Cupriavidus necator: one gene and its partner. The protein of the gene in region 1 interacts with the protein of each later gene in a pairwise test. Links are inferred from orthologs where the notes say so. Each region holds a gene or a part of one and is shown in the gene's direction. Other genes may lie near its edges.

What was found.
Region 2: the proteins of dnaE (region 1) and I6H87_RS01485 interact in binary tests that used the Escherichia coli proteins (3 or more experiments, as listed by UniProt). The link is inferred for Cupriavidus necator from one-to-one orthologs.

Annotation. Positions count from the first base shown.
Region 1 is NZ_CP066018.1:521,831-525,992, reverse strand. What follows is about bases 1-4,095. They hold dnaE (DNA polymerase III subunit alpha), read left to right. Parts: upstream 1-382; coding sequence 383-3,895; downstream 3,896-4,095. Other genes in these bases: I6H87_RS02510 (glycosyltransferase family 4 protein), read right to left, coding at 3,915-4,095; I6H87_RS02520 (sulfurtransferase), read right to left, coding at 1-175. Outside these bases: more of I6H87_RS02510, read right to left, coding at 4,096-4,162. UniProt on the Escherichia coli protein: DNA polymerase III is a complex, multichain enzyme responsible for most of the replicative synthesis in bacteria. This DNA polymerase also exhibits 3' to 5' exonuclease activity. The alpha chain is the DNA polymerase catalytic subunit.
Region 2 is NZ_CP066018.1:312,236-315,096, forward strand. Bases 34-2,827 are described here. They hold I6H87_RS01485 (pyridoxal phosphate-dependent aminotransferase), read left to right. Parts: upstream 34-736; coding sequence 737-1,918; downstream 1,919-2,827. Other genes in these bases: yaaA (peroxide stress protein YaaA), read right to left, coding at 34-76; I6H87_RS01480 (PIN domain-containing protein), read left to right, coding at 126-653; I6H87_RS01490 (glutathione S-transferase), read right to left, coding at 1,991-2,632; I6H87_RS01495 (3-hydroxyacyl-CoA dehydrogenase), read left to right, coding at 2,822-2,827. Outside these bases: more of yaaA, read right to left, coding at 1-33; more of I6H87_RS01495, read left to right, coding at 2,828-2,861. UniProt on the Escherichia coli protein: Shows aminotransferase activity with methionine and histidine as substrates, and to a lesser extent also with phenylalanine.

The DNA of each region.
Region 1 (4,162 bases):
TGAAACCGTCGATGGCTGCGCGCGGCCCGGCCAGGAACATATTGATGCCTTCGGGCGCGAGCAGGATCGTGCCCTTCAGGCCGGCCGCTTCGCAGCGCTCGCGCATGGCCGGGCGCAGGGTCTCGATGTCGTCCAGCGAGACGAATTTGTAAGCGGAAATATTGACGATCTGCATGGGAGACTGCGCCTGCGCGGCCGCGTCCCGAAGGGCGCCGACGGCTTGCGATAACTGCCTGATTGGAAAGGTGAAATTATAACGCGTGCGGGCGCCGCCGCCGCGCATTCCCAAGCACTCCGATCAGCTATGCCGGGCCCTCGCGCCAGGCCGCCCGCACGCAATATCGGAGGCATGCCAGCGGCCCGAGCCGGTACAATGTCGCCCATGTCCGCACCCCGCTTCGTACACCTCCGCCTGCATTCCGAATACTCCATCGTGGACGGCATCGTCCGCCTGGAAGACGCCGTCAAGGCCGCTGCCGCCGACGGCATGGGCGCGCTCGCCCTGACGGATCTCGCCAACGCCTTCGGGCTGATCCGTTACTACAAGGAGGCGCGCGGCAAGGGCGTGAAGCCGGTGGTCGGTGCCGACGTCTGGCTCACCAACGCCGAAGACCGCGACAAGCCGTCGCGCCTGCTGCTGCTGGTGCAGGACCGCCGCGGCTACCTGAACCTGTGCATGCTGTTGTCGCGCGCGTGGCTGGGCAACCAGCACCGCGGCCGCGCCGAGATCGATCCGGCCTGGTTCCTGGAACCCGGCGAAGACGACCTGCCGCTCGCGACCGGCCTGATCGCCCTGTCGGGCGCAATGGGTGGCGATATCGGCATGGCGCTGGCCAACGGCAATGCCGACGGTGCGCGCCGCGCGGCACAGCATTGGTCCACGGTATTCGCGCAGCGCTTCTACATCGAACTGCAGCGCGCCGGCAATGCCGGCACCGATGCCTACGTGCAGCAGGCCGTGCAACTGGCGGCGGAACTGCAACTGCCGGTGGTGGCCACGCATCCGGTGCAGTTCATGACGCCGGACGACTACACCGCGCACGAGGCGCGCGTGTGCATCGCCGAGGGCGAGCTGCTGGCCAATCCGCGCCGCACGCGGCGCTTTACCACCGACCAGTACTTCAAGACCCAGGACGAGATGTGCGCGCTATTCGCCGACATCCCCTCGGCACTGGAGAACGCGGTCGAGATCGCGCGCCGCTGCAACCTGACGCTGGAACTGGGCAAGCCGCGCCTGCCGCTGTTCCCGACGCCCGACGGCATGTCGCTGGACGACTACCTGGTCTACATGGCCAAGGACGGGCTGGAGAAGCGCCTGGCGGTGCTGTTCCCCGACGAGGCGGTGCGCGAATCCAAGCGCCCGGAATACTACGCACGGCTGGAATTCGAGACCGGCACCATCATCAAGATGGGCTTCCCCGGCTACTTCCTGATCGTGGCGGACTTTATCAACTGGGCCAAGAACAACGGCGTGCCGGTGGGACCGGGCCGCGGTTCGGGCGCCGGTTCGCTGGTCGCGTATGCGCTCGGCATTACCGACCTGGATCCGCTCAAGTACGCGCTGCTGTTCGAGCGTTTCCTGAACCCGGAACGGGTCTCGATGCCCGACTTCGACATCGACTTCTGCCAGCACGGCCGCGATCGCGTGATCACGTACGTGAAAGAGAAGTACGGCAAGGACGCGGTATCGCAGATCGCCACCTTCGGCACCATGGCGGCAAAGGCCGCGGTGCGCGACGTGGGCCGGGTGCTCGATCTCGGCTACGGCTTTGTCGACGGCATCGCCAAGCTGATCCCGTTCAAGCCGGGCAAGCTGGTCACCATCGAGGAAGCCAAGAAGGAAGAGCCGCTGCTGACCGAGCGCGAGAGCAACGAGGAAGAAGTGCGCCAGCTGCTGGAGCTGGCACAGCGCGTCGAAGGCATGACCCGCAACGTCGGCATGCATGCCGGCGGCGTGCTGATCGCGCCCGGCCGGCTGACCGACTTCTGCCCGCTGTACACGCAGGGCGCGCAGAACGACGGCATGAGCGGCGTGGTCAGCCAGTACGACAAGGACGACGTCGAGGCCGCCGGCCTGGTCAAGTTCGACTTTTTGGGCCTGACCACGCTGACCATCCTGGACTGGGCCGAGCGCTATATCCGCCGTCTCGACCCCAGCAAGGCTGACTGGAACTGCAGCCATATCCCGCTCGACGACGGTCCCGCCTTCGATATCCTCAAGACCGCCAACACGGTCGCCGTGTTCCAGCTGGAAAGCCGCGGCATGCAGGGCATGCTGAAGGACGCCAAGCCTGACCGCTTCGAGGACATCATCGCGCTGGTGGCACTGTACCGCCCGGGCCCGATGGACCTGATCCCCAGCTTCTGCGCGCGCAAGCACGGCCGCGAGAAGGTGGAGTACCCGGATCCGCGCGTCGAACCCGTCCTGAAAGAGACCTACGGCATCATGGTCTACCAGGAGCAGGTGATGCAGATGGCGCAGATCATCGGCGGCTACTCGCTCGGCGGCGCCGACCTGCTGCGCCGCGCCATGGGCAAGAAGAAGCCCGAGGAGATGGCCCAGCATCGCGTCATGTTCCGCGAAGGCGCCGACAAGAACGGCCTCTCCGCGCAGCAGGCCGACGATATCTTCGACCTGATGGAGAAGTTCGCGGGCTACGGCTTCAACAAGTCGCACGCGGCCGCGTATGCGCTGCTGGCGTACTACACCGCCTGGCTCAAGGCCCACCATCCGGCCGAATTCATGGCAGCCAACATGTCGCTCGCCATGGACGACACCGACAAGGTCAAGATCCTCTACGAGGACTGCAAGCTCAACAAGCTCGCGGTGCTGCCGCCGGACGTCAACGCCAGCGAATACCGCTTCGCGCCGACCGACCCCAAGACCATCCGCTACGGCCTTGGTGGCATCAAGGGCAGCGGCCAGGGCGCGATCGAAGATATCCTGCGCGCACGCGAGGAGCGCCCGTTCACCGATCTGTTCGACTTCTGCGAACGCGTCGACCGCCGCCAGGTCAATCGCCGCACCATCGAGGCGCTGATCCGCGCCGGCGCCTTCGACAGCCTGAACGACAACCGCGCCCAGCTGCTGGCCTCGGTGCCGATCGCGATGGAGGCCGCCGAGCAGAAGGCCGAGTCCGCCAACCAGGTGTCGCTGTTCGACCTGATGGGCGATGCCGGCGATGCGCACCGCCCCGAGCTGCTCGACGAGCCGCGCTGGAGTCCCAAGCGCACGCTGCAGGAAGAGAAGCAGGCGCTCGGCTACTACTTCTCAGGCCACCTGTTCGATGCCTACCGCGACGAGGTGCGCCGCTTCAACAAGGGCACGCTGGCCGCGCTGGAAAAGGAAGTGCAGGGCAACGGCGGCGGTTTCGGCCGCGACGTGCGCGGCAAGACCATCGCCGGCGTGATCAGCGGCGTCCGCACGCAGATGACGCAGCGCGGCAAGATGGTGATCGTCACGCTCGACGACGGCACCGGGCTGGTCGAGATGACGGTGTTCAACGAGCTGTTCGACGCCAACCGGCACATGTTCCGCGAGGACGAGCTGCTGATCGCCACGGGGAACGCGCGGCACGATACGTTTACCGGTGGGGTGAGGTTTACGGCGGAATCGGTGATGGACCTGGTGGCCGCACGCGTCAAGTTTGCCAGCGCCGTGCGGTTGTCGATGAATGGCAATTCCTCGACCGGGATGCTGCGCGAACTGCTGATGCCGCACCTGGCCCGCGCCAGCGGTGGACAGGGTTTGCCGGTGCGCATCCACTACCAGTCGGGGGCGGCTTCGTGCGAGGCCATGCTCGGAGCGGACTGGAAGGTGGTGCCCTCCGACGAGGCGCTGACCGCGTTGCGGCTGGCACTGTCGCCGGACAGCGTCAGCACCCTCTACGAATAAGCCGACGGCAGCGGCGGTCTCAGGCCGCCTGCCGGGCGGCGCGCGCGCTGGCCGCCAGTGCTAGCAGCGCGTCGACGTGGGCCTCGATGCCCGGATCGTAGTTGAGCATCGCCATCGGATTCGCCAGCCGGCCCTGGCCGCTGCGTGCCGCGTCGACCGCGGCGTGAATCGCGCGGTCGAGCGTCTCGGCGCGATCGCGTGCGAAGGCATGCACCGCCTGCGGCCGGATCACCTCCAGGCAGGCAATATTGTCGGCAAAGACCAGCG
Region 2 (2,861 bases), 210 kb from region 1 along the record:
GCGGCAGCGTATGGGTCTTGAGGCGCGGGGGAGTCTCGTAGTCCAGCGACTTGGCGGGAGACAAAACGATGAGCATGGCAAAATCGCGGCAGTAGCCAAGGACAAACAAGCCAAGATTGTAGCGAATGCGCCTCGACACCACCGCAACCACCCTCTTCGCCAGCCCCGCCGGCGTCACATCAGCGCCGCGCGTGGTGCTGGACTCCAACATCTGGGTGGACCTGCTGGTCTTCCGCGACCCGCATGTGGAGCCGATCCGCACCGCGCTTGAGGCCGGCACCATCGCCCCGGTGATCCGCGCCGACTGCCGCGAGGAACTGCGGCGGGTGCTGGCCTATCCGCAATTTGCCCGCTTTGACATCGATATCGATGCCGCGCTGGCCACCGTCGACCGCCTCGCCAGCCTGGAAGCCGCGCCGCCGCAGGCCGACTACGACGCCATCCGCCTGCCCCGCTGCAAGGACACCGACGACCAGAAGTTCGTTGAGCTGGCGCACTTTGCCGGCGCCGCCTGCCTGGTATCGAAGGACAAGGCCGTGCTCAAGCTGCGCACCCGCCTGCGCCGCAGCAGCGGCGTGGAAGTGATGACGCCGCCGGCCTTCGGCGCCTGGCTGGCCACGCTTGGCGCCGCCAGCGCCGCCGATCCGCTTTAGAATGTCGGCTCCCGGCGCCGCCTACGTGGTGGCGCCGCACGCCTGATCGCATCCCGTCCCCACCGCATCGACACGTTCGCATCATGTCCGCAGACACCACCCACACCCAGTTGACGCCGCTGACCCCGCCGCCCTCGCGCCTGCCCGCAGTCGGCACCACCATCTTCACCGTGATGTCCGCGCTGGCCACCGAGAAGAACGCCGTCAACCTGGGCCAGGGCTTCCCGGACTTCGACTGCGACCCCAGGATCGTCGATGCCGTGACCGCCGCCATGCGCGCCGGCCATAACCAGTACCCGCCGATGGCGGGCGTGCCGCGCCTGCGCCAGGCCATCGCCGCCAAGATCGCCAGCCTCTATGGCCACCAGTACAGCTGGGACACCGAGATCACCGTCACCGCCGGGGCCACCCAGGGCATCCTGACCGCGATCCTGTGCGCGGTGCATCCGGGCGACGAGGTGATCGTGCTGGAGCCGTGCTACGACAGCTACCTGCCCGCGATCGAGCTGGCCGGCGCCACCGCCGTGCCGGTCACGCTGGAAGCGCCGGAATTCCGCGTGCCCTTCGACAAGCTGGCCGCCGCGATCACGCCGCGCACGCGCATGATCCTGATCAACACGCCGCACAACCCCACCGGCACGATCCTGCGCGCGGCCGACATGGACCAGCTGGCGCAGATCCTGGCCGGCACCGACATCCTGCTGCTCTCGGACGAAGTCTACGAGCACATGGTCTACGACGGCCAGCAGCACGCCTCGGTCTCGCGCCATCCTGAGCTTGCGCGCCGCAGCTTCGTGATCTCCAGCTTCGGCAAGACCTATCACGTGACCGGCTGGAAAGTCGGCTACGTGGCCGCGCCGGCCGCGCTGATGGCCGAGTTCCGCAAGGTGCACCAGTTCAACGTGTTCACCGTGAACACGCCGGTGCAGCATGGCCTGGCCGACTACATGGCCGATCCCGCGCCCTACCTGCAGCTGTCGGCGTTCTACCAGGCCAAGCGCGACTTCTTCCGCGCCGGGCTGGCCAACAGCCGCTTCAAGCTGCTGCCGTCGGACGGCACCTACTTCCAGTGCGTCGACTACTCGGCCATTTCCGACCTGAGCGAGGCCGACTTCGCCATGTGGCTGACGCGCGAGATCGGCGTGGCCGCGATCCCGGTCTCGGCCTTCTACACGCAGCCGCGTGAATCGGGCGTGGTGCGTTTCTGCTTTGCCAAGAAGGAAGAGACGCTGGCGCTGGCGCTGGAGCGGCTGGCCAGGCTGTGATGAAAACAAAAACGCCCGCGATGAATTCGCGGGCGTTTTTCACACATGCGGCAGTTCACGCCGCTTCGCTTACTACTTGCTGCGGCTCGCCATCAGCTCAAGATTGGCCTTGCGGTCGGCATTGACCTTCTGCACCGATTCACGCGCCGACAGCGTCTTCAGGTAGTCCTTGACCGGCAGGTCGGCCAGCAGGTCGGTGCCGTAGATGATCTTGGTGCACGACGACACCAGCGGCAGGTGCGCCGCGGCGGCGCAGTCGGCCAGCGTGAAGGTGTCGCCGGCGATATACGGCGAGAACTTCGCCAGCTTGGCGAAGGCGGGGACATAGCGCGTCAGCAGCTTGTGCTGGCGGTCCTTGACGCCATCGCTGACCTTGCCGCCGAAGAATGCCTCGGGGTACAGCTCGCGCGCGGTCAGCTCCAGGTACAGTTCCATGAAGACGACGATCTCGCGCACCTTGGCGGCCTGGTACGGGTCGAGCGGCAGCAGCGGCGTCTGCGGATAGGCCGCCTCGACGTAGTCGACGATGGCTTCGGACTCGCACAGCGGGCCGGATTCGGTGATGATGTAGGGCACCTTGCCCGCGGGCGTGGCCGCCAGGTCGGTCTGGCCGATCCAGGCCAGCACCTCTTCGAACGGCACGTTCTTTTCCAGCAGCGCCAGCTTCACTTTGTTGTAGTAGTTGCTGGCGGCAAAACCGCAGAGCTTCAGCATGTCGTCTCTCTCCGTTATTGGAATGATCCCCGCATCGCACGGTGCGGATGTCGGGTGATTGTGGACCATCCGGGGTCTGCAGTGTACCGGCTGGCCGATCAGCGCACGCCGCCTGCCCCGCCGGACTGTTGCGGAAGGTGCAAAAAACGTACGATCGTGCTAATTTAACCACAACTTTTGGGGCAACTGATGAGCACTTTCACCATCGATACGCTGGGTATCGTCGGCA